One region of the Shewanella sp. MEBiC00475 genome, then DNA from elsewhere that is predicted to be linked to it. Evidence: predicted binding sites of a transcription regulator. Region 1 holds the regulator's gene; each other region holds the start of a gene.

Region 1 (8,317 bases):
CATTAAGGTCGGTAAACATTGCACCACTTTGAAATAACATACTCATACGTTTACGCAATTGAAAAAGGTCTTTGCGCTTAAGCTTATGCACATCATGACCATCAAACAATACTTGTCCACTGCTAGGCGTTAACTGTCCGCCAATCAATTTTAATAGCGTAGTTTTGCCTATACCGCTTGGCCCCATGATTGCTGTTACTTTGCCTTTAGGGATCGATAAAGAAATATCTTTAAATATCACACGGGAACCATGGCTAAAGGCCATATGGTTAACCTCTACCAAAGGTTTTTCATTTGATTTACTCATATCAGACATTGGCGTTGAGGAGATAACAGCCTTCCTTGAATTAAGTTGAAGCGCAAATTGTACTGTAATTGTCGATTAAGCGACAACTATATCCATGTAACGACATATCATTACAAGAACAATTACTGCTCAATGCTTTCAATTTGATAAAAATCCAGCGAAAATACTCAGCAATTAATGACCACAATCGGAATCACATGCTAGTTAATATCCTAATGTTAATTGTTGGCCTTGCTATTTTAGTTTGGAGTGCAGATAGATTTGTTTACGGCGCAGCCGCTTTTGCACGCAATTTAGGCTTGCCGCCTATGTTAATTGGACTGACTATTGTTGCAATGGGCAGCTCTGCCCCCGAAATGTTTGTCGCCGCAACCGCATCAATGGATGGCATGCGTGATACCGCTATTGGTAACGTGTTGGGCTCCAACATTGCAAACATTACTTTAATTCTAGGATTAACGGCCTTATTTGGGGCTATTGGCGTAGGATCAAAAACCTTAAAACGTGAAATACCACTTATGCTAGCGGCCACAGTTTTCGCTGGTTACACCTTACATGATGGCGTGCTCACGCGTACAGAAGGTAGCATGCTCATCGTGTTACTTTTTCTGCTAATGGGATATTTCATATGGCAAGCGATTAAAGATAAAACACCCGATAACTTAGATACAGAACTTGAATCTGAGATCCCTAAAAATGTTCCAACCTTTCATGCTATCATTTGGCTAACTGTCGGTATTATATTACTCCCGGTTTCAGCCAGTTGGATGGTAGATGGCGCTGTGGGTATTGCAACGTTTTATGGGTTATCTGATCTGGTCATCGGCCTAACCATTATTGCAGTGGGAACAAGCCTTCCAGAATTAGCAGCCTGTATTGCTGGGGTGCTAAAAAAAGAAGACGACCTCGTCATTGGTAATATTGTTGGATCCAACTTATTTAATATTCTTGCAGTGTTGGCACTGCCAGGGTTAATTTCCCCTGGTGAAATAGATGCCTCAGCCAGTGGAAGAGACTTCTATATGGTCTTAGGTACCAGTACTGCATTAGCCGTTTTAGTATTATCTAGTGGTGCCAAACAACAACTAACCCGTTGGCATGGTGCACTATTATTAATCACCTTTATTGCGTACCAAATTGTTGTATTTCAATCTCATTAGATTGGAGCATTAAGGTAAAGTATTAAGTTAAAAGAGAGATTCACATGGTAAATCAAACTCAATTTCGTCAATGGGGCCGTAAAGTCATTGATATTGAAAAAGCTGCTTTAGATAATTTATATCAATACGTGGACTCAGTTGAGTTTGGCCAAGCGTGTGAACTCATCCTACAGTGCAATGGCAAAATCATTGTTATGGGGATGGGGAAATCGGGTCATATCGGTAATAAAATATCAGCAACTTTTGCCAGTACTGGTACACCGGCATTTTTTGTACACCCAGGAGAAGCCAGTCATGGTGATTTGGGCGCATTAGCAAAAAATGACATTGTGCTCGCCATTTCCAATTCTGGTGAATCAAGTGAAATACTCACCTTGATGCCTGTGATACAGCGCATGGGGGTTCCGGTTATTGCGGTAACGGGCAAGCCAGACTCCAACATGGCGCGTTTATCCAAAATCCATTTATGTATTCAGGTTCAAGAAGAAGCTTGTCCACTTGGATTAGCACCAACCTCAAGTACCACTGCAACGTTAGCAATGGGTGATGCATTAGCCATTGCATTATTGCAAGCAAAAGGATTTACTCGTGATGATTTTGCCTTGTCACATCCAGGCGGTTCTTTGGGAAGAAAATTATTGTTGAAAGTAGATGATGTCATGCATAAAGGTGATGATTTACCCATAGTCCATAATGATATTTGTATTACTGAAGCACTTTACGAAATATCCAAAAAAGGTCTTGGCATGACCGCAGTCGTCGATAATGATAATAAGCTAGTGGGTATATTTACCGATGGAGATTTACGTCGTGTCATCGATGCAGAAGTGAACCTGAGAACCACTCCGATAGCACACGTAATGACCAAAAACTGTGTGACCAGTCCTGCTGGTATTTTAGCTGCACAAGCACTGCAAATTATGGATGAAAAAAGCATCAACGGATTGATTGTCGTCAATGAAAAACACCAACCGATCGGGGCATTAAATATGCTCGATATGGTTAAAGCTGGAGTCATTTAATCATGTCAGAATCAACCTCGTTTCGCCAAGGATTATACGGTCCCATCAGTAATGATGTGTGGTTACGCGCTCAAAAAATTAAACTATTAATCTGTGACGTCGACGGTGTATTTTCCGATGGCCGTATTTACCTCAGTAATGCTGGCGAAGAACTGAAAGCCTTTCATACTCGCGATGGCTACGGAGTGCGTTCTATCATCACAAGTGGATTTCATGTAGCTGTGATCACTGGGCGTAAATCCAAAATAGTAGAAAACCGCATGACGGCATTAGGTATTACGCATATTTACCAGGGGATTGACAATAAATCCGAACCTTTTGAGCAACTTATGTCTTTGTATAATGTGAGCGCCGACGAAGTCGCTTACATTGGTGATGACATGGTTGATCTTCCCGTGATGAAAGCCGTAGGACTAGCAGTATGTGTCGGTGATGGCCATCCGTTTGTAAAACAACAATGCCATATGACAACGACCCTAAATGGCGGACACGGTGCACTACGTGAACTGACCGACTTATTACTATTAAGCCAAGATAAATTTGCCACTGCTCATGGTATGAGTATATGAATAGAGTCACGCTAGGTATTGTAGTTTTTTTTGGCCTTGCTTTAATACTATACTGGCAAGCACAAATAAAGCGCAGTGAAATGGAGGCCGTGAAAGTTCGCGGAATTGAGCGTCCAGATTTTATTGCAAATAACCTTCAAACCACTGAATTTAATCAACTCGGTTTTGTAGAAAGTCGAGTCAGTGCCGAGCACATGGAACATTATGCTTCTACTGACGTCACTCACTTTACCAAACCTATCTACCTCATTTATCCTGAAAATGGTAAAGCACAGTGGCAATTAAGTGCAGACCGAGGACGATTAAATAAAAATACCAGCAAAGTCATATTAGAAAATAATGTTATTATTGATGCTATTGATATAGAAGAACCCCTACAATCACTGAGCACCCAAGCCATTACTGTGGATTTAACCACTATGATAGGTACCTCGCAGGAGATGGTGTATATCAAAGGAAAAGGGTTTATTATTCAAGGCTTAGGCCTACATGCAGACTTGAATTCGCAAAAATTATCGCTACTCAGCCAGGTAGAAGGGAAATATGAGCCACATTAATCGTCTCCACACTCGCGCCAATGTTATGTTATTAAGTAGCATACTTTGCCTACTGAGTTTGCCTGCCATGGCTAAACAAGGTGATCTTATGCAGGAGTTAAAAATTGCCGCAGTAAGCCAGTCTGCCGACATTAAAAACAATCAAATTGTCTTTAATGGCCCGGTTACCATTGTTCAAGGCTCGATTAATATCAATGCTGATCAGCTGCGGGCATTTACCCCCGAAAACAGCACCAGTAAAAGACTTATCGCCACTGGTTCGCCGGCAACGTTTTCACAAGAATTAGATGACGGCCAAATAGGTACCGCCAGTGCCGACGAAATTACTTATGATCTTGCCAGCACCACGCTCACATTAATAGGCAATGCCAAGCTTGAGCAATCAGGAAGCCAAGTTACTGGTAACAAAATTAAGTACAATATCAATGCACAAGAGTTGATAGCTGAAAGTACAGGTAAGGGACAAGATCGGGTCATCACGATTATTCAACCTGAAAACTTCCAAGATGAAACCGCGCCGAAGCAAAAACTCCCTGAAATCCCTGTTAACAAGCAGAACAAACAATGACCCAAATAACCTTAACCGCTGAAAATTTAGCTAAAAGCTATAAAGCTCGTCAAGTTGTTAAAGATGTTAGTTTAACGGTTAAAACTGGCCAGATAGTGGGTCTTTTAGGCCCTAATGGGGCGGGTAAAACAACCACATTTTATATGGTTGTCGGCTTAGTAAAAAGCGATAAAGGTCGGATCTTAATTGATAATGACGATCTCACCGCCGATCCAATGCATCTTCGAGCCCGTAAAGGTATTGGTTATTTACCGCAAGAAGCCAGCATTTTTCGTAAGCTCACTGTACACGACAATATTATGGCCGTGTTGCAAACTCGCAAAGAGCTCAACAACGACCAACGAATTGAACAACTTGAGCATTTGCTAGAAGAATTCCACATTACCCACATTCGCGATAATCAAGGCATGTCGTTGTCGGGTGGAGAACGTCGTCGCGTTGAGATTGCACGCGCATTAGCTGCTAATCCAAAATTTATTTTACTCGATGAACCCTTTGCTGGTGTTGATCCTATTTCAGTTATTGATATTAAAAAAATTATCCAACAACTGAAAAGTCGCGGTTTAGGGGTATTAATTACCGACCATAATGTTCGTGAAACGTTAGATGTTTGCGAGCGGGCCTATATTGTTAGCCAAGGTAATTTAATTGCTGAAGGTACACCTGATGAAGTATTGAGCAATCAACAAGTTCGAGCTGTGTACTTAGGTGAACAATTCAAGCTATAGTTAAGTTACGGGTCTTTTAAACTATCTAACTCGTTTTGTTGAACGTTAACTAAATAACGTTAAATGTCATTGATGTATGTAACAATCAATACAGTATTTTAGATTGTCATTTTTATGGAAATCATCTAGGGATAAGCGGTAAATGAAAGCGTCACTCCAACTCAAAATGGGTCAACACTTAACCATGACCCCACAATTGCAGCAGGCTATTCGCTTACTGCAATTATCGTCATTGGAGCTACAGCAAGAAATCCAACAAGCATTGGATTCAAACCCATTGCTTGAAATAGAAGATGAGTTTTCAGAAGCAAAAAACTCCGCAAAAGAAAATCGAGACCAAGCTGATACCGACTTTAGTGACAACAGCAGCGTTAATAAAGAAAAAGACACCTCTACAGTTGACACTGCAGAGTCTATAACCAAAGAAACCATGGATGATCTAGCCATGGATACGACATGGGACGAAGTGTATACCGCCTCCCCAATGTCAGGTTCAGGCAGTGCGAGCATGCGCGACGATGACATGCCATTCCAAGGTGAAACCACCGAAGGTCTGTATGAGCATTTAGAATGGCAAAAAAATCTTACTCCCTTTTCTGAGACCGATTTAGCAATTGCCACCGCTATCATTGATGCTGTTGATGAACAAGGTTATTTAACCCAAAGTACCGAAGATATTCTCGAAGCAATGGGCGATGAAACCGTTGAACTAGATGAAGTTGAAGCCGTATTAAAGCGCATTCAACACTTTGATCCTGTTGGTGTAGCGGCTAGAGATTTAAGCGAGTGCTTATTCATCCAATTAGCGCAATATGCCAACACAACCCCCCATATTGATAATGCTCGTCTGCTGATTAAAGACTATTTAGATTTAATTGCCGGGCGTGATTTTAGATTGTTAATGCGTAAAACAAAGCTAAAAGAAAACGAGTTGCGTGACGCTATCACCCTAATCCAGTCACTTAATCCTCGTCCAGGTTTATTAATTACTGCCGTAGATGACGAATACGTCATACCCGATGTTACGGTACTAAAGAAAAATGGCCGATGGGTTGTAGAGTTAAATCCTGACAACATGCCAAAAATTGGCGTTAATCAACAATACGCCGCCATGGCGCGAAGCAGTAAAAATCCGTCGGATAGTCAATTTATTCGAGGCCACTTGCAAGAAGCTAAATGGTTTATTAAAAGTATTGAAAGCCGTAACGACACATTACTCAAAGTGGCCAATTGCATTGTACAATTTCAACAAGGTTTCTTTGAATATGGCGAAGAAGCCATGAAACCAATGGTATTAAATGATATCGCTGAAGCTGTAGAAATGCATGAATCAACCATTTCACGGGTGACTACCCAAAAATACATGCACACCCCACGAGGACTGTTTGAACTAAAATACTTCTTCTCTAGCCATGTCAGCACTGACGATGGCGGTGAATGTTCATCTACTGCAATTCGTGCTTTTATCAAAAAATTAGTTGCTGCAGAAAACCAGCAAAAACCGCTGAGTGACAGTAAAATGGCCCAACTTCTGGCTGAACAGGGCATAAACGTTGCTCGTCGTACCATTGCAAAATATCGTGAAGCAATGATGATTCCACCGTCTAACCAACGTAAGAGTTTATAACCTACAAGGCAACGGAATATATTCATGATAAATTTTCAAAGCTTGAACGACACTCCGATCAGAGCCATAATGCAAACGTTGCGCTCAATGTATAAAAGTTACAACAAAGATCAAAAGCCAGTAAAATCACAGATGGCATAGTGATGTTTGCCATGTCAGAATGTACTGATATGTATACTGCAATAGACGCCCTGATCGATAAGCTCAACCGTCAGGTAATTAAACACCAACAGAAGTATACACAACACTAACGATGGAACTTTGTACCATTCTGCGACCGGAGTGCACTACCTGTGCCACCCCGGGCAGTAAGAAAAAAGTACTGGAACTCATCAGCAACTTAGTCGCTGCCCAGTACCCACCCCTATCTTCGCAAGAGGTTTTTGAAAGCCTTTTAGCGAGAGAGAAAGTGGGTAGCACAGGTATAGGAAATGGCATCGCGATACCTCATGGTCGATTGACGTCTATCGATCAGCCCATTGCCATATTTATTAAGTGTGAAGAACCCATTGCCTTTGATGCAATCGATAACCAACCAGTTGATCTGTTATTTGCTTTATTAGTGCCGGCAGATCAGTGCCAAGAACACTTAAGCACGTTATCGAACATGGCCCAAAAACTAAGTGACAAGCAAATATTGAAACAGCTTCGTAAAACTCACGACTCAACAGAACTTTATCAGGTTATCACTGCATGAAACTTGTCATAGTATCAGGACGTTCAGGCTCAGGAAAATCAGTAGCCTTAAGAGTATTGGAAGACCTAGGATATTATTGTGTTGATAATTTGCCTTTAGCTCTTATTGGCACATTATTAGCCCAGCTCAAAGGTAGTAATGATTTAGTGGCAATCAGTGTTGATGTACGCAACATTGATGAACAAAGTAAAGTGCTTCAAAATCAATTAGCCCTGCTTGAGCACGACACTGAAATTATCAGCTTCTTTTTAAACTCCAATGATAAAGTTCTACTCAAACGCTATAGTGAAACTCGTCGATTACATCCGCTATCTAAAAATCATATTTCACTGCAAGAAGCGATCAAACTAGAAGGACGCTTACTTGAACCAATCGCAAAAATTGTTGACCATTATATTGATACATCAGCACTGAATATTTACGAATTAAGTGACCAGGTTAGGCAAATATTACTAGGCAGTGTTGATAAAGAGTTAGTGATTAACTTTGAATCTTTTGGCTTTAAACACGGAATGCCGACAGAAGCGGACTTTATGTTTGATGTACGCTTTTTGCCCAACCCACACTGGGAAATAGAGCTGCGTCCATTTACTGGTTTAGACGAACCTGTACAAGAGTTTTTAGGGCGCCAGCCATTAGTTAATAAGTTTATCTGGCAAATTGAAAACCTATTCGAAACTTGGATGCCTCACTTAGAACGTAACAATCGCAGCTACCTTACTATCGCCATTGGCTGTACTGGTGGTCAACATCGCTCAGTGTATATTGTCGATCAATTGGCAAAACGATTTAGACAAGGCAGTAAACATACAGTGAATGTTCGCCACAGAGAATTAGATTTAAATGGCAGTAACAGCTAAGTGAACATAGGATCGAATCAATGATCAAACTTGAACGCCAAGTTAGTATTTCAAACAAATTAGGTTTACACGCCCGCGCAGCGACAAAGTTAGCCATTCTAGTAGCTGATTTTGATGCCAATATAACCTTAATTCAAGATGAAAAAAGTGCCAGTGCAGCAAGTGTCCTAGGGTTGTTAATGCTCGAAAGTGGAATTGGAAAAATGATCACAGTGACAGCTG
Region 2 (8,317 bases), 810 kb from region 1:
GAGCGTTAGCCACACGTGTGGAGTCGATGGTATTGTCTGTTGTAATGTCTTGGCTGCGGATCATGCCGGTAACACGGATAAATTCGTCACCGTTGTTAATCGAAATCCATTTTTCGCCGCGTATCACTAAATTGCCGTTATTGAGCACTTGGATGATATTGGCCGAAATACTGCCATCTAAACTGTTAGATTGATCGGCGTCTGATTCTCGTTTGGTATTCATGCTGTCGGTGTAACCTAAATCGATAGGTACGCCGCTAATGGATATGTTTTTACCACCAGCATAAATAGGTTCCATGCTTAAATCGGTACCTTTTTTAATTTCGTTATTGGCACTTTTCGACGCTTGAGTCGATTCTTTCAGCATGACGGTAATAATGTCGCCAATGCGATGCGCACGAATATCGGAATACAAACTTGACGCTTGGGAGTCATGATAAATAGATCCCGTCGCCGCCACTTGCGTCGGTGTGACATCTGGATATACCGGCGCATAAAATGGGTCATCTGCAATCGGTTTCTTGGCAGTAGAACTACAGCCAGCCAATAATACCAATGACGCTAACGCAATGTATTTAATCATGTCAGCTCCTTAGAGATTCTGATTAATATAAGACAGCATTTGGTCAACCGCCGAGATAACTTTAGAGTTCATCTCATAAATACGTTGGCCTTGAATAAGGTTAACCAATTCTTCTGTTACGTTTACGTTTGAGGTTTCCAGCGCACCTTGGCGAATAGAACCTAAACCGTCTTGCGATGCTGTGCCTTGAATTGGCGTGCCACTTGCTCCGGTTTCGGTATACAAGTTTTGTCCTAGGGGATCTAAACCTGCCGGATTAATAAAGTCTGTCATGGTAAGCTGCCCTACCACTTGGCTTTCTGCTGTACCAGGGATTTGCACTGATACTTCACCAGCCGAAGACACGGTAATGCTGGTTGCATCATCAGGAATGGCAATTGTTGGCTGCACGACATAACCCGAACCTGGTGTTACAATCTGACCTGTTTCATCTAAGCTAAACTGGCCGTTTCGGGTATAGGCAGCGGTGCCATCTGGCATTTGCACTTCAAAAAAGCCCGAACCTTCAATCATTAAATCTAATGAATTATCCGTGGTAAGCATGTTGCCTTGAGTAAACATTTTTTGGGTGGCAACCACTTTAGTACCAGCACCGATGTTTAAACCATTAGGCAGTTTGGTATTATCTGAGCTAACACCACCGGCTTGATTAACCGTTTGATAAAGTAAGTCTTCAAATACCGCACGACTTTTCTTAAACCCAACAGTACTGGCGTTAGCCACGTTATTAGAAATAACGGCAATGTTAGTTTGCTGGGCATCGACACCGGTTTTACTTATCCATAACGCTGGATGCATAATAATTACTCCTAACTAATTCTCATCAAGGAAGTGGACGCCCGATCAATTTCTTCAGCGTTCTTCATCATTTTGACTTGCATTTCGTATTGACGTTGAATATCAATCATGGCGACCATTTCGTGTACTGAGTTGACATTGCTGCCTTCTACCGCACCGCTTTCAACGGCAACGCCGGGGTCGTTTGGTGCATTACCACCTGTAATAAGGCGAAACAAACCATCTTCACCGCGCATTAGGTTTTCATTACCCGGATTAACTAATTTAATTCGGGCGACCTCTTCGACTATTTCAGCTGTTGCGCCTTGCGGACGTACTGAAATAATGCCGTTGGCCGAAATTTCTATTTTTTCAACAGGAATGGGTAACACAATGGGACCTGACGTTCCCATTACCGGACGGTTACTGCTGTTTAACAACATACCTGTACTGTCAATTTTTAAACTGCCTGCACGGGTGTAACCTTCGGAACCATCAGCTGCTTGCACTGCAAGCCAGCCATCCCCCTTAACCGCAACATCAAGATCGCGACCAGTGGTTTTAATAGGACCACTGTTAAAATTACTGCCAGGGCTTTCCATCATTGAAAAAACCCGCGAAGGCAAACCTTCACCAAATGCCTGCATTGAACGGGCTTGGACCATGTCAGCTTTAAATCCATCAGTATTGGCGTTGGCAAGATTGTTAGCACTTACCGCTAATGCATTCATCCCTTGCTTTGCGCCACTCATGGCAATATAAAGAAATTTGTCCATTTGTTGCTCCGTCAAACTTTCAGTAAAAATACTCTATACGGAGATAAAGCAAACATCATGCCAATGAGGTGGTCAATATTTTTGGTTATTGTAATTACATGAAATTGAATAAGAAAAATAAATAATGAGTCACTGTGAGTGTCAAAAAACCATCAATCAACACTAGGGTCCTAATAACAAGGAGTAACGAGGAGTAACAACAAGAAGGGTAAAGGCAAGGTGTTGCCGTAAACGGCAACACCTTTATATAACGATAAGCCTAAATTTATAATGTATGCGTAAATTTAGCGGATCTGTAAGATTGTTTGGTTTAAGGTATTGTTAACTTCGAGCGTACGCGAGTTGGCTTGGAAGTTACGCTGAGCTGAGATTAAATCAACAAGCTCTGTGGTTAAGTCTACGTTTGATTGTTCAAGTGCAGACGAATTAATACTACCAAAAGTACCACTATTAGCTTCACCGGCTAATGCTTCACCAGAACCTAAACTGGCTTGCCAAGAGGTATTACCCACTTGAGTAAGCCCTTGCTCGTTAGCAAAACGGACTAATGCCACACGTGACAACGGAACCGTTGAACCATTACTGTAACTGGCGGTAATCAAACCATCTGAGCCAATACCAACGTTAGTTAATCGACCAACGGTAATACCATCTTGAGTCAATTCAGTGACTTCAAACGGAGAAGCATACTGAGTTGGAGTATTAAAGCTTACTGTAAGCGTTTGAGTACCATCGGCTCCGGGGCCTAAAGCACCCGCACCACCGGTACCCAGTGCCTCAGTTGTAATCGTACCTGGTTCACTGCCAATGTAACTACCAGTATCGTTAAATTTAAGTACCGCACCTGACCATGTGCCTACACCGCTCGGATTAGCAGCTGATGCGGTACCCGTTCCATCAACGGTACCATCACCATCGGTATCCGTATCATAAGTCCCAGTACCACTGGCCACATCAACCGGCTCACCGTCTACCGCATAAAAAGCGACCCAGTTACTTTCACCTGTATATGAGCCAGCGGTAGGTTTAATGAAATAGGTGGTCATGATATGTGATTCACCGAGTGAATCGTAAATGGTTACTGAGGTAGAGTTGTTGAATGTATCAGAATCATCAGGATCAAAACTCGCTGGGTCTAATGCTTCTTCACCCACATTAAGGTTCATCTGCAAGCCAACATTTTCGGTTTGTTCAGGACTACCCGCTGTGTCAGGTACCTTGATAGGATCCGTGGTGGTTAAACTGACTGAGGTTGAGTTACCATCGTCATCCACAGGGAAACCTTGTAAAAAATTACCTGCTGCATCAACCATGTAATTGTCTGAATCAACTTTAAATGCACCGGCTCTAGTATAAGATAGATCCTGTGTGTCTAACCCTGATGAAGTGACAAAAAATCCGCTACCACTTATCGCCATATCGAGCGAGTTACTGGTAAATTGCAAACTACCTTGATGAAACTGTTGCGCAACTTGCGTAGTGGTCACACCACCACCGACTGTTGTTTTACCATTGGCAAAAATTGAATTTGCATATACATCTGCAAATTCGGCACGAGATTCTTTAAAACCAACGGTATTGACGTTCGCGATGTTATTCGCAGTAGTGTTTAAGTCTTTTTGCGCGGCTGCGATACCACTGAGTGCGATGTTAAATGACATAGTTCACCTCTCACAATTAATTCATTTTTAATATGACCAGTTTTATAATGCTGGCCGTATTATGTTTCGGATACTGCGAGTACGTCAGATAACTTAATTCCGCCTACTCCACGCAAATTCAAAATAGCGCCGGTTGCCGTTGTGCCTAATGACACGCTGGCAACATGGGCATAAGTCGATACCGCTAAATCTTCCGATGTTCCATCGACTTTACCGCTGGCCTTAATGGCATAATTACCCGCTTCAACAGGTTCACCATTTTTGTCTAAACCATCCCAAGTAATATCAACATTGCCGCCTTCGCTGCCATCAACATTAAAACTCTTAATAAGCTGGCCGGACGCATCTTCCACCCTAACCGTAATAGACTCGATTGCTGATGGTGTACTAATCACCGCTTTAATTTCAGGGCTTTCAGTCGATATAGCACCAGTATCAGAAGGAATAAGTACCTTACGCCCTACTAAGCTAGAAGCTTGTAATGCTTGGCTTGAGCTCATAACAGTATTGAGATTAAGAATTTCATCATTAAGATTTGAAATACCATCTACTGTTGAGAATGATGCCATTTGCGCAATCATTTGGTCGTTGTCAACGGGTTCAAAAGGATCTTGCATCGATAACTGCTGACTGAGTAGAGCAAAAAAATCTTCTTGCTGTAACATCTGATCATTAGCTTCAGGGATCGCACTCTCTTCAGGTAAACGGATGCTATCTAGAAAAACATTACCTGTTGTAGTCGTCGTTGTATTTGTCTGTACCGAGCTTTTTGTTGCCGCGCTGGTATTAGAAGCACTACTGCTCTGCTGTGGTAAAGACTGACTGTAAGCATTAACGAGGCTCATTGTTACCTCCTTGAATAATCATACTATTTACCCATCCTTATGGTCTGTTGCAACATAGTCTTGGTTGCATCAGCCACTTGAACGTTCATTTGATAAGAGCGTGATGCAGAAATCATATCAGCCATTTCTTCCATCACATTGACATTGGGTTTGTAGATAAACCCTTCATTGTCTGCCATTGGATGGTCGGGTGAATATTCTTTTTGCAATGGTTTGTCACTTTCGACAATGCCTTTTACATTGACGCCTGGCGAACTATTTTGCTGGCTATTCGCTTTTAGCATTTCGGCTTCGAAAATTGGGTGACGTGCGCGATAGGTTTTATCTGCGCTGCTTGAAACAGAGTCAGCATTAGCAATATTACTGGCGGTAGTATTCAAACGCACTGACTGCGCAGACATACCCGAGCCAGATACATTTAAAATATTAAATAAACTCATAATTAATCACCTCGTAATGCTTTACGCATGCCAGAAAATTTACTTTCAAGAAAACCTAATGACATTTGGTATTCGAGTGCATTTTGCATAAATGCTGCTTGTTCTTTTTGCGTGTCGACAGTATTACCGTCACCAGTATCGGCTTGATTGGGTACACGATATTGAACATGCTGTTGGCTTAATGCCGTTAAATCAAAATGTTTTTCTGTTGTTTGGCTCATACTTAAGCCATTTTGATGCGTGCTTGCTGCTTTCATTGCAGAAGCAAAATCAACATCTTTAGCTTTATAATGAGGAGTATTGGCATTGGCAATATTACTTGAAATCACTTCTGCTCTTTGAGCTCGTACGCCCAATGAGTATTGGTGAACACCTAATGCATTATCGAAATTAATCGCCATAAAATTGCCTCCATCAGCTAACTGATAGGAATAAAGCAAAGGTTATGCCAACAATTTGGTTTTCGGAACGAATTAAAGATAAAAACAAACATGCCGACGAATGCCGGCATGGTAAATAGATTAAGTTATTATTTTATCTATACTTTCTTTTGATAATAAATACCAGGATTACAGCGAACCATATTAAATTCATCGCTCAAACCCGCAAGAGATTCTGACGCTCCCAAAAATAATATACCTTTAGGATTAAGTGCGGCAGCAAATTGCCGCAAAATTTTAGTTTTTGCCTCTGGCCCAAAATAAATCAATACATTACGGCAAAAAATAATGTCGTATCTGCCTAATAAACTATAATTTTCAAGGAGATTATGCGCCCTAAAATTAACTAAACGCTTAACATTATCTTTCACTTTCATATTGCCAGACGGTAAAGCATCAAAAAACTGACGTTTACGTTCTTCAGACAAACCGCGAGCTAGGGCTAAACCATCATATTCCGCATTCTTGCAGCGTTCTAACATTGAAGGTGACAAATCAGTTGCCTGAATAGCTACCCCACCAGGCAAAGCACCAGGTTTACGCTGCTGATATTCCAACACCGTCATGGCTAAAGAATAAGGTTCTTGCCCAGAAGAGCATGCCGCCGACCATATTTTTAATGGTCGACCAAGCTTACTGTACTCAGGTAACAGAGTATTGTGCAGTAATTCAAATGGATAACGGTCTCGAAACCATAAGGTTTCATTCGTCGTCATAGCATCAATCACTTCAGTGCGTAAATGACGTTCTGTCGGTTTCATTGACTTTTTAACCACCTCAGATAAAGAAGGTAAATTATACTTTCCCATCAGTGGTGCTAAACGACTGCGCACTAAATATTGTTTATTCTCACCTAACACAATACCGCTATGCTGCTCTAAAAACAGCCTAAATTGATTGTACTCTGCTTCAGCAAGTGATTTATCTGTCACATTATCTTCCTAAATATACGAACCTATGAGCTAAAATATCAATATTGGCTTTATAAGCTCAAATGTTTGTTAACCGCAGCGGCTAATTCATCGGGATTAAACTTGGCAATAAAGTCGTTAGCCCCTACTTTCTCTACCATTGCTTGGTTAAACACACCACTTAATGATGTATGCAATACCACTTTTATATTCTTTAATTTTGGATCATCGCGAATTTCTGCCGTTAATGTATAACCATCCATTTCAGGCATTTCAATATCAGAAATAATAAGCGGGATTTCAACAGATACATCATCCATTTCAGCCGCTATACTTTTCAGTTTAAGTAACGCTTCTTTACCATCTTTAGCGGTATCGATTTGCAGATTTAAAGATTCTAATGAGCGAATAATTTGTTTACGAGCCACTGTTGAATCATCAATAACCATAATATGATAATGTTGATCTCTATCAATGGTTAATGTTTCATTGACCTCTTTACTGATAGAAGTCTTAACCGGTGAAATTTCATCGAGAATTTTTTCAACATCTAAAATTTCAACCAACTCGCCTTCAATCTCAGTGACAGCGGTTAAATATGAAGAACGACCAGAACCTTGTGGAGGAGGCATAATGGCTTCCCAGTTCATGTTGATAATACGTTCAACAGAACTCACTAAAAAGCCTTGAACACTTCGGTTATATTCTGAAATGATAACAAAACAATTTTCGGTCGATGTCAGTGGACGCCCGCCTGTTGCCGCACTTAAATCGATAACAGAAATGGTTGCTCCACGGATATGAGCAACACCTTTAACATAACGATTTAATTTAGGCAGGGTGGTCAGTGGTGGGCATTGCAACACCTCTTTCACTTTAAACACGTTAATCCCAAATCTTTGGCGGCCATTAAGCCTAAACAATAGCAACTCTAGTCTGTTTTGCCCGACAAGTTGAGTACGTTTATTTACTGATTCTAAAATGCTCGACATAAAACAGCCTTGTAGTTAACGGTCACCCAAAAGGATAATTTGTTCTTTGAAATTATAATAAACCTAGGTTTAACATAATACGGTTTATGTGTTTCTCTACTGATGACAAGTTCAACATGAGTATAAACTATCACCAACCTAGCGAATACTTATCAATTGATCGAATCTAAAAGTGGGCATGTAACTTGCTTAAACTAGCATTGGTTCATACTCGCAGAAAACCGACACTTTTTTGACGAAAGGATAATGTTATTGTCATATCCTTAGGCTATTTATTCTTAACTTCTTACATATGCCGAGATAACTCGCATATTATTCATTTTTCAAAGTATAGGTGTATTCTGGCAAAACAAGCTAGTATCTTCATTATGAAAGTATTTTTTTTATGTTTTTTGTGCTCAATAACCTTTTTTTCGCCAGTATTTGCTAGCGAAGAGATAGTTACACCTACATTATCGACCATTTATACCTTAGCTAAAGAGATGGTAGCCAAAAAAATTGACGCTGACTCAAAAGCTAAGATAGAAATTACCCCACAAAATCTTGAGGGCAGAATAAACCCACCACGGTGCTACCCACCAATAAATGTGGAACTCGCCAGCGAAAGAGCAATTAGCCGTAATAATATGGTGAAATTAAGCTGTGATAGCCCTGATTATGACTACCCATGGCAAATGTACATCTCAGTTCGAGTCGAAATAAAATATCCTGTCGTAGTCGCAAACCAGTTACTTTCTAAAGATCAAATCATTGCTCAACATCACTTACAGATAATGTATGTCGACCAATATAATTTAAAAGGCCAATATTTTTCTAACACATCTACATTAATAGGTTCACGAGTACAACGTCGTGTTAGCAAAGACTCGCCAATATTGACCAATAATCTGTG
Region 3 (8,317 bases), 1.3 Mb from region 1:
TAGTGAAATACAATATATTCAATACAGCAACTTGCTTAAACTCATAACGTTCAAATTCTGGGACTTCAATTGAAAACAAGTGTTTGTTCACTTGATACGTTTGATAATAATCAAACACAAATACCACGACTAAACCAAGATAAATAAGATAAGTGACATCTTGAGTAAACATACTCACACCTGCAGGAGACAACTTCCAACCCAACAGGGCTAACGTCGCATACATAGGGACTTTCATAATGATCAGTAGTACAAAATCACTTTTGCTAGTCACTTCTAAGCCACCACCTTTTTTCGGCTTAAAGTAGGTTGAACCTTTTGGGGTGTCGGTAACGTTGAAGTAATACACAAACGCAAACAATAAGCTCATTAAACCGGTAATACCAATGGCATAGCGCCATCCGTCAGGGCCACCAAAAGCAAGTGCAACGGCAGGTAAAGTAAAGGCTGCAGCGGCAGAACCAAAGTTACCCCAACCACCATAAATACCTTCTGCAGTACCCAACTCTTTAGCCGGGAACCATTCACTCACCATACGAATACCAACCACAAAACCGGCGCCAATAAAGCCAATCAGAAAACGTGCCAAGGCTAATTGCTCAAAGGTATCTGCCACTGCAAACATAAAACAAGGTATAGAACAAATTCCCATCAATGCTGAGTAAGTGATCCTTGGACCATATTTATCGGTAACCATGCCAATGATAATCCGTGCGGGAATGGTTAACGCCACATTGAGGATCAACAAGGTTTTAATTTGCGATTTAGTTAGCCCTAAACTGTCGGCAATCACACTGACTAACGGGGCGGCGTTAAACCACACCACAAAAGTAATAAAAAAGGCCATCCAGCTCAAATGCATTATTTTCATTTTACCGCGAAAAGAAAACAGATTAAATTTTTCAGCACTCATATTGCCTCCTTTATGACTGAGCTAAGACAAAAACATTGCCTTGTTCAGTTTTAATGTCGAATGGTTTAGCGACTAAATCATCATTTTCAATACAACGTCCCGTATCCAAACGGTAATGTTGTTTATAGAGAGGCGAAGCAACACAAAGCTCACCGTCAATTTCACAAATCAACCCTCTGGCTAACAAGCTCACACCACTAGCAGGATCGATATTATCAAGGGCAAACAAACCGTCATTACCGAGGTTAAAAATAGCCACTGCACGACCCGCTACCCAAGCCGCTACGCCAGTGCCTTTCGGCATGTTTGCTTCGCTGCACACATTTATCCAACTCATACTAATTCCTCCACTGCGGGTTGTTCGATATCATCTGTAATATCTTTAACGGCAATCGTTCCTGCCCCAGCATCTTTAATGCTAGGGAAACGTTGATCTCGAATACGTTGATAAGCATTAGCATCTGCTGTTGGTGCATCATTTGGGTTAACAAACTCATTAAAGCGAGCCAAAAACTCAGGTTGATCAAGACTGGTTTTCCATTCACATTGGTATGTGGCGGCAATATGATCCATCTGTTGCTCTAAGGTCGAGTTGATCCCCAAAACATCATCAATAACGACTGATTGTAAATAAGCTAGACCACCTTCTAAAGAGTCCATCCAAGTAGAAGTCCGCTGTAATTTGTCAGCGGTTTTGACATAAAACATCAAAATACGATCGATGTACTTATATAGGTCTTCGGTGGATAAATCGGTAGCAAATAAATCACCATGACGAGGACGCATGCCACCATTTCCGGCAACATACAAGTTCCAACCTTTATCGGTTGCAATAATCCCAATGTCTTTACTTTGAGCTTCTGCACACTCCCTAGTACAACCTGACACTGCAAATTTTAATTTGTGCGGACTGCGTAAGCCTTTGTAACGATTTTCTAAATCGATAGCGAAACCGACTGCATCTTGTACGCCATAACGACACCAAGTACTGCCAACACATGACTTAACTGTTCTTAGTGATTTGCCATAGGCATGGCCAGTTTCAAAACCAGCATCAATGAGTTTTTTCCAAATTTCAGGTAACTGCGATAGCGGTGCACCAAACATATCAATGCGCTGTCCACCAGTTATTTTGGTATACAGGTCATATTCTTGGGCAATTTGGCCCATAGCGATGAGTTTTGTTGGGGTTATTTCACCACCAGCTACTCGCGGTACAATAGAATAAGTACCGTCTTTTTGGATATTGCCTAAGTAAGCATCATTGGTGTCTTGAAGTTGTACATGGCCAAGATTTTGATCCAGCACATAATGATTTTGTAGGCTGGCAAAGATAGATGCGGCTGCAGGTTTACAAATTTCACAACCATATTTGTGGCCACTGGCAGAAGGTTTGCCATGCTGAGTGATTAAGGTATTAAAATCATTAATGCTTTCCACTTGGCATAAGTGATACAAGGCTTGTCGGTCATGATCAAAATGGGCACAAATCCCAGCATTAAAATCGAGCCCTGCAGCTTGCAACGTTTGATCAATAATTTTTTGAACTAACGGCGCACAACCACCACAACCCGATGCTGCGCGAGTGCATGATTTAATCTCGGCTATTTTATGGTTACCCGCATTAACAGACTCGACGATGTCACCTTTGGTTACTTGATGGCAAGAACACACAATAGAAGTGTCTTTTAAATCAGCTTCATTTTCAGCACCGGCTAGCAATAACTCAACCGCAGAACCTTCAATCTCGTCTTGAGATAAATAGGCATCGAGCAAGCGACTGTAATCGCTGTTATCACCAATTAACACCGCACCTTTTAAAAATTTACCGGTTTCGTCTAACCATAATTTTTTATAAATGCCCGCTTGGTTATCAGATAACTCAACAAACTGTGCATTATCAAAACCACGGCTAGCACCAATTGCGGCTACATCAACACCCAACAACTTCAACTTGGTGCTCATGTCTGCACCGGTAAATGACTGTGAAACAGTATTTGATGCTAATGAGGCAATATGGGAAGCCACAACACGGGCCATTTGATAACCTGGAGCCACTAAACCAAATATTTTTTGCTGCCATAATGCACATTCACCAATAGCATAGACATCTGGCGCAGAGGTTAAGCAGTAATCATCAACTTCAATACCGCCACGTTCACCAATATTGATATTTGAAACACGTGCTAATGAATCTTGTGGACGAATACCGGCAGAAAAGACAATCATGTCAGTTTCAAGATAAGATTCATCATTAAAGGTCATTCTATGTAATGCCGTTTCACCGTCGATAATCGCGGTGGTGGCTTTTGATGTATGAACACTCACGCCGAGTTGTTCAATTTTACTACACAACAAATCACCCGCTTTGTCATTTAGCTGAACGGGCATCAATTGTGGCGCAAACTCAACAACATGGGTTTTCACTCCGAGTTGTTTCATGGCATTAGCGGCTTCTAACCCTAATAATCCACCACCAACAACAACCCCAACTTTGCTATTTTGCGCAGCAGCTTGAATGGCCTCAAGATCTTCAATGGTGCGATAGACTAGACATTGAGCGCGATCGTTACCTTGAATCGGAGGCACAAACGGAAATGATCCTGTAGACAGTACGAGTCGATCATAATGGTAATTATCACCTTGGGCACTCGTGACCGTTTTAGAGGCTATATCAATTGCGGTTATAGGGGTGTTTAAGTGAAGCGAAATGCCCCAGTCTTGATAGTCTTGTGCACTGGTTAACATTAATGGATCGGCACTACCGGTCTCAAAATATTTTGACAATTGCACTCGGTCATAGGCTGGACGAGGCTCTTCTCCAAACACATGTACATCAAACGTTTTATTAAGCCCTAAACTACACAATTGCTCAATAAAGTGATGACCTACCATGCCATTACCGACGACCACTAATTTGGGTTTTGAGACTGCCATATCCTACTCCTTCATGCCACGGACTGTAAAAAAACAAAATGGCGCCAACTCCGCTTAAAGAGTTGGCGCCATTGCCAGTTACAATCCCGATTTTTTAAATTTTACTGTTTGAACATAAATGGTTTAAAACCATTATCGACATTCAGTATCATACTGTGATGTTGCAGGCTTTATGCCAACAAATAAAAAACTATAATTGATTGATTTACCTTAAATTAAAACTTAACAACCTTTACGTTGTGACGATAACTTGTCCACTTTAGGGATAATCGCACCAACATGAGGCGCACCATTATTGCTCACAGCTAAAGTCTCTGGTGCCAACGGACTTTTTTGCGGTCTGGCCACGGCAATAATTTGTGCCGACATTTGTGCCAAAGACAACCCTTTTTGCATCGCTTGTTGTTGAATAATCTGATGTGCTTTAGCTTCATCAAATCCTTGCGCCATGACAATTAATTTTGCCTGACTGAGCAGTTTTATACTGCGAATTTCATCATCCAATTTCTTAAATTCAGCTAAGGTTTTACTGGCAGCATCAAAACGCGCTTGGGCCAAACTTATCACGCTGGTTAATCGATTTACCGTTAACATCTCTGGGATAAAAGTAATGCGGCCACAATCAAGTAAATCGGTTAACGCTGTCTGCTGCCAGGTTTTGGCATTGACAACTATCACCATAGGCTTACTTGTTAATGTACGTTGAATTAGCCCTTGGATTTGACCGTGTAATGTGTCAGTTAATACCAATAAGGTATCAAATGTTTGTTGATGTAATCGTTGCTCAACTTGACTCACAGAAGTCAGCACAGTGACATGTCCAAATGCCGCCATACAAGCTTGATACTGCACCACATCACAATCGACTACAGGCACGGCAGAAAAACTCGGATCACAAAATATTAAACTGCGCATAAAAACTCCCTGCTCCGCCATTGTTTTAGTGGACTATCTGTTGTATTAAAACGGTTTTCCCAACATTTCAGGCTTAAATCAACTGCTTGTTCTGCTGTAATAATTGCAGTTGTATTGGGTTCTGTCATAGCTGATTTACGACTCAGTAATAGCAACACAGTAGCCAAAGTGGCCGTAATACTGCTAAGCGCTTGCTCAATCATGGTGCGCGACATTAATGCTGTTAGTTCACTGCTTACAAATGGCTGCTTCTCGCCCCACAACAGCGCAAGAATCTCGCTCGACAATTCTGCTTGACCCACTTTTGCACCAGAAAAGCCTTCTAATAACGTAGGAATAGATAAGCTCAATACCGCTATATTATCTGTCTGTCCGTTGACGACAGTTATCGTAGTCGACACTCTTGGATTACATTCTGTTTCGCCTTGTAAACCTTTAAAAATAGCAATACTGCCATCATGATATTCACCGTTTGCAAATAACACCTCACAAATACCTTGGTGCAAATTATCTAACCCTGGATGAAAATAACTGCGCAGACTTATCGGCGCATTTGCAGGATTGATACAACGCACTGCAGTTTGAATTAAACTGCGTAATCCTAATTCTTGATGTAATTGACGACACTCATCTAACACGGGGGCTAAGTCACCTGCGCGTACATAAACAATGTTATCTGATTGCAATGCCGCATTAGCGCTTTTTGGGGTAGTACAACAAGCAATATTTACCGCACTTAAGCAAGATTCAACATGGCGGCGATGTGGTAACGCTAGGCTGTCGCCGTGCAACATGACACGAATACCTTGGCTAGCTAATAATTTAGCCACCAACAATAACCAAGGTAACTGCTCACGCTTACCCGCATACACAGGCCAATCAATGTCAACAGCTAATGAACGCCAATCATGGTCTAACGTATGGCGTAAACCAGCCACCATTCCAGCGACTTCTTCTGTCGTTTCACCACGAACGCGCATTAACATCATGGCACTCGCCATCTGTACCCGAGTCGCTTTCCCTTTCGAAAAACCTTCAAGCAATAAGCTGGCCTCAGCAAAAGTTAATGCCCGCGAGCCTTTCTCACCCTTACCCAAGGCTTTTATCAATAACCGAAAATCAAACTCATCGACTGATGTCAGGGTTAACTCGCCAATTTTAGGCATAAAGTGCCTCATACTCATCAGCTGGCTGTGGTGAAGCAAAATCAATATCGTCGAGTAAAGCACCAAGCTGTTGCCCGACACTCACCACTTCACCAATAATGATTAATGTTGGTCCAGAGTCTTTAATGGTTAACGCGGCATCAGACATAGAGTCTACGGTTGCATAAGTAACAATTTGGTTTGCTCTACCGCCATTGGTAACGAATGCCACCGGCAAATCAGCTGCGCATAGTGTATCGAGTAACCCAATAGAGATTCTTGCGGCTTGTTCTTTACCCATATAAAATACTAATGTCGATTGTGCCGCTAATAATGCCTGCCACTGCGTAGGCGCATTTACATTATCGACATCGGTCATCTTAGTGCCAGTTATCAAGGTTACGCTGCGCGCCATACCACGAAAAGTCAATGGAATACCTGTACTTGATGCACAACCTAACGCCGCGGTAACACCGGCAATAAACTGTGACCGGATCCCCTGCTGTGCCAAGTAAAGCGCCTCTTCAGAACCTCGGCCAAAAATATGTGGGTCTCCGCCTTTTAAACGTACTACTTTTAATCCTTGCTGAGCCAAACTCAGTAATAATGTATTAATATCTTCTTGCTTAACACTTGGCTGGCCGCAACGTTTACCAACAAAGTGGCGCTGACAAGATGGCGTCACCAACGTTAAAATATCGCTGCTCACAAGGCTATCAAACACTAATGCATCTGCTTGGGCGACAATTCGAGCAGCTTTAATGGTCATCAAATCCAACTGACCACAACCAGCGCCAACAATGGCGACTTCGCCAGCTTGCAGTTCACGGGTATGTAATCCATCAGTAATACTGCCTAAAGAGTTAATTGGCTGATGACCTTTTATCATTGCGTCTACGCTATTCATTAGGCAACTTCCTCTTCTACTGCATGTTGATGTTCAATTTCTGTGTACGATAATGCATCCAGCCAACTTTGCTTGGCACACTGCTTTACTTCACTGTTACAACTACCACAATGACGCCCGCAACCTAATAATGATTGAGTGTTGTCTAATGCCTGTTCAAAACTGATGTTAGCGACACCATCACTCATCACTTGATCATTAAATTGGTTATTCATTTCGGCGCTAATCTTCGCTTCGGTTACACCAGTACAAGCACACACTAATGGGCTGTTGCCCGCCTTTATTTGTTGATGTAATTGCTTAATGAGCTGGTTATCTAAAGGTTTACCAATAAACGCATTCATTTGGGTTAACGCGACATCCACTTTAGTGTCAGATAACAACTTTAGTGCTTTCAGTAACCCTTTCTCCATATTGCATTGGATATATAAAGGCTGGCCATCTATCGTTAAGGTCCATTTTAGTGAATGGGCTGTCGCTTGGTAGGCAAAACCGTCGTCGATATCTGTAAAACCAATGTGATGACACACTCCGTTCTCCAGCGTTTGTGTTACTTGCCAACATAGCCCGTGAGCAGAAGAGTCGTGTTGACCAAAAACCACACCTTGCAGAGCCAGTTCAACAGGACTTAATGTCACTGGTTGACACTTAAACCCTGGTTGTTTTGATATTGGATCGACACGTGCATCTAATGCCTGATTCACTCCTTTGGTCAGCGAAAACTGTGCAGACCAATGCATCGACATCAAAGCCATATTTGTCGGTATTTCATCATCGACAACGGCGCGAGCGACCGTGAATGAAGGTTGGATAATGAAATCAGGGTTAGTGAGCTCAGCAGAGTATTGTTTAATTTGATTTTGAATGGCTTCAATTCGGACCAAGCCACCTTCTGTTAAAGAAAATGTGCTGAGTTGTGATGAATGGATGAGAACAACAGGTTCTGGAATACTAGCTCGTAAGCTAGCAATATGCCCAGTGCGAGTCATGGTATGCCACTGATCCCGACTACGGCCGCTATTAAGTAACAGTGTGTTACTCGGTAACAATTGCTGCGAAACATTAGCGGCTGGCGCAACAAACTGAGCTTTACCCGTTGCGGTAGCAAATACACCATCACTGAAAACACGCACGTTTTGTTGACCAATTTGAGCCGACAAAGCAATAGGCCATTGAGTTGGTGCTAATGCATCATATTGTGCTTTGGATAAATCTGTTAGCCCAGTAAGATCAAACATCTTAGTCGGAAAAACCTGTTTAACCTTAGCTGATAATGCTGCAAACTCGCTAAATACACTAACGTTGTCATCAAAATTAAAGCCATCAAAGCCCATTTTTTTCGCTACCTGACTAAGCGCCCACCAATCAGGTTTAGCTTGTCCTTTGGCTGTGATAAAGCCACGCTGGCGGGTAATAGTACGCTCACTATTTGTGACGGTACCGCATTTTTCCGACCAGCCTTGAGCAGGAAGTAATACATCAGCAAGCTTGGCTGTATCT
Region 4 (8,317 bases), 240 kb from region 1:
CTAACTTATGGCAAACAGACAATAAAAATGAGTTATCCATCGATTTAATGCGTTTCACAGATGAGGCACCTACAGGCGTGATGGAGTGGTTAACCATAAAATTGATGCTATGGGGCAAGGAGCAAGGCTATCAACACTTTAATATGGGCATGGCACCTTTATCTGGATTAGACACCCATGAATTAGCACCGCTATGGCACAAAGTTGGCCATATTATCTTCGAAAGCGGCTGTGAATTATATAACTTTGAAGGATTACGTCGTTATAAAGAAAAATTTGACCCTACTTGGGAATCTCGCTATTTAGCATTACCAAACAGCTTAAGTTTACTGCCGGTAATGCTCAGCATAACAAGCTTAATCTCTGGTGGAACATTCATGGGAGCGTTGAAGAAATGAGTAAACTGATTTTCATACTGATATTAATAATCTCTAGTGCGGTGCAAGCAGAACAACAGGAAATCGTTAATTACGGTGGGTTTGGCGACATCCATATTTACAATCATAATCAAAAACCAACCCAGTTAGTGTTATTTGTGTCCGGCGATGGTGGCTGGGATATCGGTTTTATCGATATGGTAAAACAGTTAGCCACAACTGGGGCAATGGTTGCAGCGATTGATATTACCCATTACTTAAAAGTCATTGGTAATGAAAAAGGAAAATGCTCTTATCCCGCTGCAGACTTTGAATCACTTAGCCAATATTTACAGCAAAAATATCAGTTTAGACAATACTCCCTCCCCGTTTTAGTTGGGTACTCTTCTGGTGCAACATTAGTTTATACCGTACTGGCTCAGTCACCTCCAAACACATTTCAAGGCGGAATTAGTTTAGGATTCTGCCCTGACTTGCTGCTGGATAAACCGCTATGTCAAGGCAATGGAAGTCTTTCATGGCGCAAGGACCCTAAACTTAAAAATAACTACTTATTCGATATCAATAAGCAGTTACCGAGTGCTTGGTTTGCGTTACAAGGAGAGAATGATCAAGTTTGTAATGCTCAAATCACCAAAGATTACGTTGAAAAAGTCGGTAATGGAAACATAGTGATGTTACCCAAAGTTGGCCATGGATTTGCGGTTACAGAAAATTGGTTTTCCCAATTTCAGCAAGCATTTAATCAATTAGCGGCTAAAGAATTGAAAACTGATGCCACTATTAAGCCAGACAGCTTAAATGATTTACCCCTCATTGAATTACCGACCACCAGCAATAAAAACCAGCCACTTGCGATTATATTAACCGGTGATGGCGGTTGGGCTGGTATAGATAAGTCAATTGGTGAAAGCCTCAATAAACAAGGGATCCCGGTTGTTGGTTTCAATTCATTACAGTATTTTTGGAATCGCAAATCACCCGAACAAGCAGCCTTAGATCTTGGCAATGTTATTAAATACTACACAAACCTATGGAGTCGAAAACAAGTGATACTTATTGGCTACTCTAGGGGAGCGGATGTATTACCTTTTATGAGAAATGGATTAACCATAAGCGAGAAAAACCTGGTAAAAGAAATGGTGGTACTTGGCCAGTCGAAAACTGTCGATTTTCAATTTCATGTTAGCGACTGGCTAATGGCAAATAATCATGATACTGAGTTAGCCGTGATACCAGAAATGCAGAAACTCACCGACCAAAATATTCTTTGTGTGTACGGTATCGATGAGAAACCACTCACCACATGTAGCCAATTAAACCCTGAAAACTTTCATATTGTCGAAATGTCAGGCGGACACCATTTTTCGGGTGATTACGAAAAGTTAGTCCACATTATTTTGGAACATATTCAATAAATAATGATTTAGCCTTGTCATTTAGTCTCGATAAATCATAATTTTGTATACATCATTCAGCCTGCAAAATAGATTTAATAAACCTCAACAGATTAAAGCAAAAGGGAGCGTTCACGCTCCCTTTATAGATAACAATCTGTATATTCTAGCGCGAAACACAAACGCTAAATCATTGGCTGAAAAGTTGACTAAATTCTTGAATTCGCTTTGCGTTAACACCCGCATCGCCTTTGCCAATCCGCGACACGCTGCGTAAATTAATGCGACTGCCCCGTTCTAATGTAGACACAACAACCACAACATCGTCAGCAAAATTGAAAAAAGGCGTTGTTGCCGTACTTTCAAAGCGCAGTGCTTTTGGGTCTTGATGGACAATCGTCCAACCCATGGTTTTCGCGACAGCTAATGCCTTTTGATAAGCCGCTTCAACCGATAAATCTGACGTAATAGGTTGAATATTAGGGAAAACTTGTCGTTGCTGCGCGGCGATATCTTCTCCACCATAAACCAAAGTATTTCTCGCTCCAATCCGGCTGTCAGTTAAAAACTCAAATTGCGGTGGCGATTGAATATTGGTAGTAATATCGTGAATAGGTGGGTATTTAACAGGGTTGCCCACCATTGCGATAATGCTTGGCGACAATATGCCCATGCCAAGTAATAATGCCACAATCGACTTAACCTTTCCCTTAGTACCACTGTTAGTAACAAGAGTGATAACCAATGCTACCAGTGCGACAACCACTACCACATACCCCAACAGGTTATTGTAATTACGACTGGCTATAAAGCCGACTATCGGCTCCCACAATCCCAGTGAAGAGCCAAACACCATTAAAGCAGCAACCAATACAGCGACTATGGCAACAATCAGCGCGATATTACCTATATTACTTTTTTGCATCACATCAATCCTTTATGTAACTCTAATTAACCCAGTGTATATTGACCTGGATTTACTGGAACTAATTTCTGAATAAAAAATATTCTAATTAATCTCAAATCGTCATGACTTCTGAACGAGATGACTTCAGATGAGGTGATTAACCGCTCACGCCACTGTTTTGGATACTTCACTCTTAATATGCCGTATTGGGGTCAAGTCCTAAGCGGCGCATGGTGCGGATTAAATTACTTCTGTCTAGCTTTAAACTCCTGGCAACGGCGGCTAAATTACCTCGTTCGTTCGCTAACACTGTTTGTATGATTTGTCGTTGGTACTCATCGGTTGAATCTCGTAGTCCAAGAGTTAATACCTGCGATAATGCGGCAGCGGCATTAGTGTCGCTGGTATTATCAATCTCGGCTATCGCTGGTGCTACAGAATGGCTCACAACGAACTCTGACCCGAGATGAACACGACTGATACTAATAATACTGGCATGACGCCCTTGCTCACTAGTGGCACGAAGTGCAGCACGGCTTAACACATGCTCTAACTCGCGCACATTACCAGGCCAATGATATTGCGTTAACTGATCAATTGCTGTTTGTTGTAATCTTAGTTTAGCGACCCCAAGCTGATGTTGGCTTTTTTCTAAAAAATAGCCCGCCAGCAAAATAACGTCTTTACCACGTTCACGTAATGGCGGCACTGGAAGAGGGTATACACTCAAGCGATGATATAAGTCTGCCCTAAAGCGACCTTCTTTGACTTCAAGCTGTAAATTACGGTTGGTTGCGGCCACAATTCTGACATCCACCACAATAATATTGTCGCTACCGACACGTTGAATTTCACCATTTTGCAATGCACGTAATAACTTAGCCTGTACCGCAAGTGGTAACTCACCCACCTCATCTAAAAATAACGTACCACCATCAGCCAATTCAAAGCGGCCACGACGATCGCTTACCGCACCAGAATATGCGCCTTTTACATGGCCAAATAGTTCACTTTCAACAATGCTTTCTGGCAATGCTGCACAGTTAATTTGCACTAGCAGTTGCTCACTGCGACGTGATTGCTGATGAATACTTTTGGCAACCAGCTCTTTACCCACACCAGTTTCACCAGTAATTAATACCGATAGATCGCTGGCGGCAACGGTATTTATCTCTGACAATAAATTCGTAATGACGGCACTATTACCAATAATAGTCGACGGTCCCGTTGTGGCTAACATGTGTTGAGCCACTTGATGGTTGCGCTCAACTTGAACCTCTAACGCTTCAATATGTTCACTGGTTTTAATAGCAGCAGCCACAGCAGCAATATAAGCGCGGGTTTCTGTTGGGTTAAGCGAATCAAAGCTACCCGCTTTCATCGCGTCTAGGGTTAAAACGCCCCAAGCTTTACCATCAATAAAAATGGTACTGCCCATGCAATCATGCACGTGTAATTGTTCACTACCATCATCGACTAAACCGTCGTAGGGATCGGGCAGTGTCGATTCAGCATCAAAGCGGGTAATGTGTGGGTTAGCCAAAATCTGCTGTAAACGTGGATGGTGGTTAATCGAAAACTGTCTGGCGAGAGCTTGTTGCTTTAACCCTACAACGGCTACTGGCACTAAGTGGTCATGTTTAAGTTTCAACAAGGCCACCACATCACATGGGATAGCGCGCTGAATCGCTAAAATCAGCCGTAAGTATCGTTCCGATTTTATCAGGTCACGATTTAAGTCTTCTACAATGTCTATAAAGGGAACAATATTCATAACAAGTCAAATCAACCTAATTTAGGTTAATTTGACATACTTATTGATCTAGGTCAAATTAACCTTTAGAGATTTTATCCTTTATAAATCAGGTTGATAAACATTGGCACGTTATGTGTAATGTCTAGAGATACAAGGTAATTGATTGAAGCTTATCGCTATTTTATATTCAAAAAGGAAATCATGAATGTTAGACACTGCAACTGTTCAAATTATTAAGGCTACCGTGCCAGCACTGCAAATTTACGCTAATGATATCACCAGTCATTTTTACCCATTACTGTTTGTACAGCATCCAGAAGTATTGCCTTATTTCAATCAAACTAACCAAGGCAAAGGCACTCAACCTAAAGCACTTGCTAACGCTGTTATCGCTTACGGTGCCAATATTGATGAATTAGGTAATTTGAGTGAAGCTGTCAGTAAAATTGTTCAAAAACATGTGGCATTGGGTATTTTGCCTGAACAATATGACGCTGTTGGCAGCTGTTTATTGCAGGCAATTAAAACCGTACTCGGTGATGCAGCAACAGACGAAGTCCTTGACGCTTGGGCCAAAGCTTACGGCCAATTAGCCAACATTTTGATTGCTGCCGAAGAATCAATTTACACGGATAACGAACAGAAAGCCGGTGGCTGGCGCGGCGAGCGTGACTTCACATTAGTTAAACGTGTAGATGAAAGTTCGGTTATTACCTCTTTTTACTTCCAACCCGCTGATGATAACGGCTTACCCAGCTTTGAAGCCGGACAGTTTTTAACCCTAGTATTTGACGATATTGACGGTGTATCGATGCGTCGTAACTACAGCTTGTCTGATGCTGCCGGTAAAGATTACTTAAGAATTAGCGTTAAACGTGAGCCAAATGGTGTGGTATCTAATCACTTACATGACAATATTAAGTTAGGCGATAAAGTAAAATTACGTGCCCCAAGTGGCGATTTCACCTTACGTAAAAACACCAAACCGTTAATTTTACTCACTGGCGGTGTAGGGATTACTCCTGCGATAAGCATGCTGAATACTGAAGCAGGTTCAGGCCGCGATATTCGCTTTATTCATGCGGCCATTAATAGCGATGTCCATGCGTTTAAACAGCATGTCGATCAACTTTCTACTGCCCACAACCACATTAAGCCGCTGTACATATACAGCCAGCCAGAACAAGGTTGCCAACCCCATGCAACAGGGTTTATTAATGCATCACTCATTGCAGAACAGTTACCTGCAGACCGCGATGTAGAATTCTACCTGCTCGGCCCGACTGGTTTTATGAAAGCCGCATTGGCCATCGCCACCAGCTTAGGTGTACCAGAAAACCAAATTCATTATGAATTCTTTGGCCCATCTGAAGCATTAACCGCTTAATAGCCCAATAAGCAAAAGCCCTGACCATTAGGTCAGGGCTTTTTATTAACCGGTAGAATTAATCTTATTCAATCATTTAAAACGGCATATCATCATCCCACTCGTTATCCCAATAATTATAAACATTGTCGAGTGAGTTAAGCTTAAATAAACTGGATAGCGCACATGGTCAAATCATCCTGAAATTCAGAAAAACCACAAAACTGTTTCATTTGCTGCTCTAGAAACTCCAGCATCGCCTCGGGTTCATCAGGTGCTGCGCTGATTGCTTTTTCTAAGCGATCGAAACCAAATAATTCTTTGTGGGCATTTTGTGTTTCGATGACCACGTCTGTATACACAAACAAGATATCACCCACATCAACACTAACCCGGTAAGTATCCCAATTTTGCTCACGCAGTACCCCAATCGGAATTCCACCTTGATCTAGGGCTACCAGCCTATTAGCTTTTTTCAAATACGCATGAGGATGGCCGGCATTAGCATAAATAAGTTCTTTTTCTTTGAAATTATAACGCAACACTGTGGCAGTTAAAAAACTGCCACGGGGCTTTTTAGTAAAAAAGTGTTGGTTAATATAATTAAGCACCTCTGAAGATGTGCTGTTTAAATCTTTAGGCTCAAAAGTACGTAAAATAGCATCTATCATCGCCGTTTCTACAGCAGCAGCAGGGCCATGCCCTGATACATCAGCAATAATCATTCCTACATCGCCTTGGGAATCTGGACGACTTTTACCAATATCAACTATATCTAAATAGTCACCACCCGCACCTTTCATTGCTTTATAGGTATAAGCCATTCTGACAGAACTAAGCTCAATACCTTTGTCTGGTAACATCAATTGTTGTAAGCGCGAAATTTCCTCTATCTCGTCACGGATCCATACTTGAGCCGCATTGAGTTGGGAAGACACTTCAGAAAACTGGAAGCTTTTTAACTGATACATTAACTTGAAATACAGAGCGCTAATATGGTGTGACTCATGCCCTGAGGGTGAATCAAGTAGGATAATACACTCATATAAGGTCGATTCTGTGCCAAAAGGCAGCCCCCAGCACATCTTGCCATCATCATTTAATGGCAATATTTCAGCAATATTGTGCTGTAATCGCAAGGTTTGAAACTGCTTATAGAGCTTACTGTAATGCTCATCGCATAAGGATGAAAAGTTACAGCTAATTTGGCCATTTTTTTTAATTAAGTAATAATTATATTCACTTAGCGTGAGGGCTAAATTCGTTTTAAACCATAACGTTTCATCTATGATGCTGTTAGCTAACGCTCTATCAATCTTCAAGGGCAACCTTATCCTTGAGCTAATTTAGCAGTAAGGGCTTCGTTTAAGCCACTGACACCACTTTTCTTTAAGGTGCTTTGGTAATCATTGCTAAAGGTGCGGATCATCGATAAACCTTCAGCAACAAAATCGTAAATTTTCCATTCATTATTTCGTTGATAAAGCTGATAAGAAACCGGAATGGTATTTTCTTTGGTATGAATTTCAGTATCTACCGATGCATAAACCTTTTTCTTAATGGTTTCGCTGGTGTAATCAACCGTTTGATTATCATATTGTTCTAACAATACAATATAAGTATCGACTAACACCCCTTTTAATAACACCATAAATTGACGTTTTTCAGTATCGCTAGCCTGTCTCCAGTACTTACCTAATACGCGTTGTGCCGAAGCTTGTATATCTACATGCTTTTCAATCACATCACTGAGTGATTGTTTTTTCTGTTCAACTGACAATGCGCTATCTGATGCAATACCAATGATATCTGCCACGCCCAATTTAACGCGTTCGGTCGGTTCTTGTGCCGCTAAAGCTAAAGACGGCATCACTAACATCATAAGTAAAAAAATTATCGATTTCATTATTTATCCTGACTAAACATATATTTGCTAATTAACTCTTCAATGCTGATAGATGATTCAGTATCAATAAACTCATCACCATCTTCCATATTAATATCTGAACCACCGCTAGATATTTTAAGAAATCTGTCACCGATAATGCCAGATGTCCGAATAGAGGCGACCGAGTCATCAGGTACCGTAATCGTATTATCTAATGACACTTTAACCACAGACTCATACGCTTTAGGGTCGTAATTAATTGATTGAATTAATCCAACGCGTACCCCAGACATTTCAACAAAAGCACCTTCTTTTAAACCTGAAGAATTTTCAAATTTAGCCACTAAGGTATATTTACCACTATTGGTAACCGATGCCCCGCCAATGGTAACAGACATAAATACCAAGGCCCCAATCCCGAATAACACAAACAGGCCGACGAGAAAATTGACGTAATTATTTTTCATTGTTACCTCTAGTTATAGCGCTAATGAGCTAACGATGTAGTCACTAAACAACATTATAATTGCACTCATTACCACTGCCTGAGTGGTGCCATTACTGACGCCTTCTGCGCCCATATTTTTTTGGTTTAGGTGTAAATAATAGCCGTAATATAAAGGTAT

What was found. The regulator sigma-54, encoded in region 1, starts transcription at its own class of promoters, with help from an activator protein. The targets are predictions, from matches to a motif close to GTTGGCACGNNNNTNGNNT.
Region 2: the regulator sigma-54 is predicted to act here: its motif matches at 5,517-5,535, upstream of flgB (flagellar basal body rod protein FlgB).
Region 3: the regulator sigma-54 is predicted to act here: its motif matches at 4,012-4,030, upstream of nirB (nitrite reductase large subunit NirB).
Region 4: the regulator sigma-54 is predicted to act here: its motif matches at 4,558-4,576, upstream of hmpA (NO-inducible flavohemoprotein).

What each region holds. Positions count from the first base shown of each region.
Region 1 is NZ_CP039928.1:2,823,146-2,831,462, reverse strand. It holds gene FCN25_RS12530 (ATP-binding cassette domain-containing protein) at 1-316, opposite strand, end outside; gene FCN25_RS12525 (calcium/sodium antiporter) at 505-1,467, shown strand; gene FCN25_RS12520 (KpsF/GutQ family sugar-phosphate isomerase) at 1,512-2,489, shown strand; gene kdsC (3-deoxy-manno-octulosonate-8-phosphatase KdsC) at 2,492-3,058, shown strand; gene lptC (LPS export ABC transporter periplasmic protein LptC) at 3,055-3,615, shown strand; gene lptA (lipopolysaccharide transport periplasmic protein LptA) at 3,602-4,183, shown strand; gene lptB (LPS export ABC transporter ATP-binding protein) at 4,180-4,911, shown strand; gene FCN25_RS12495 (RNA polymerase factor sigma-54) at 5,054-6,538, shown strand; partial or broken gene raiA (ribosome-associated translation inhibitor RaiA) at 6,535-6,789, shown strand; gene ptsN (PTS IIA-like nitrogen regulatory protein PtsN) at 6,792-7,235, shown strand; gene rapZ (RNase adapter RapZ) at 7,232-8,095, shown strand; gene FCN25_RS12475 (HPr family phosphocarrier protein) at 8,116-8,317, shown strand, end outside.
Region 2 is NZ_CP039928.1:3,637,250-3,645,566, reverse strand. It holds gene flgH (flagellar basal body L-ring protein FlgH) at 1-583, opposite strand, end outside; gene flgG (flagellar basal-body rod protein FlgG) at 593-1,381, opposite strand; gene flgF (flagellar basal-body rod protein FlgF) at 1,393-2,136, opposite strand; gene flgE (flagellar hook protein FlgE) at 2,421-3,797, opposite strand; gene flgD (flagellar hook assembly protein FlgD) at 3,857-4,642, opposite strand; gene flgC (flagellar basal body rod protein FlgC) at 4,666-5,082, opposite strand; gene flgB (flagellar basal body rod protein FlgB) at 5,085-5,483, opposite strand; gene FCN25_RS16255 (protein-glutamate O-methyltransferase CheR) at 5,621-6,454, opposite strand; gene FCN25_RS16250 (chemotaxis protein CheV) at 6,505-7,425, opposite strand; gene flgA (flagellar basal body P-ring formation chaperone FlgA) at 7,794-8,317, shown strand, end outside.
Region 3 is NZ_CP039928.1:4,085,612-4,093,928, reverse strand. It holds gene FCN25_RS18150 (NarK family nitrate/nitrite MFS transporter) at 1-913, opposite strand, end outside; gene nirD (nitrite reductase small subunit NirD) at 924-1,250, opposite strand; gene nirB (nitrite reductase large subunit NirB) at 1,247-3,850, opposite strand; gene FCN25_RS18135 (ANTAR domain-containing response regulator) at 4,073-4,765, opposite strand; gene FCN25_RS18130 (glycosyl transferase) at 4,753-5,931, opposite strand; gene cobA (uroporphyrinogen-III C-methyltransferase) at 5,924-6,817, opposite strand; gene FCN25_RS18120 (molybdopterin-dependent oxidoreductase) at 6,817-8,317, opposite strand, start outside.
Region 4 is NZ_CP039928.1:2,586,819-2,595,135, reverse strand. It holds gene mprF (bifunctional lysylphosphatidylglycerol flippase/synthetase MprF) at 1-398, shown strand, start outside; gene FCN25_RS11465 (AcvB/VirJ family lysyl-phosphatidylglycerol hydrolase) at 395-1,795, shown strand; gene FCN25_RS11460 (DUF1499 domain-containing protein) at 1,965-2,699, opposite strand; gene norR (nitric oxide reductase transcriptional regulator NorR) at 2,875-4,455, opposite strand; gene hmpA (NO-inducible flavohemoprotein) at 4,643-5,824, shown strand; gene FCN25_RS11445 (PP2C family protein-serine/threonine phosphatase) at 5,968-7,125, opposite strand; gene FCN25_RS11440 (phospholipid-binding protein MlaC) at 7,134-7,709, opposite strand; gene mlaD (outer membrane lipid asymmetry maintenance protein MlaD) at 7,709-8,158, opposite strand; gene FCN25_RS11430 (ABC transporter permease) at 8,171-8,317, opposite strand, start outside.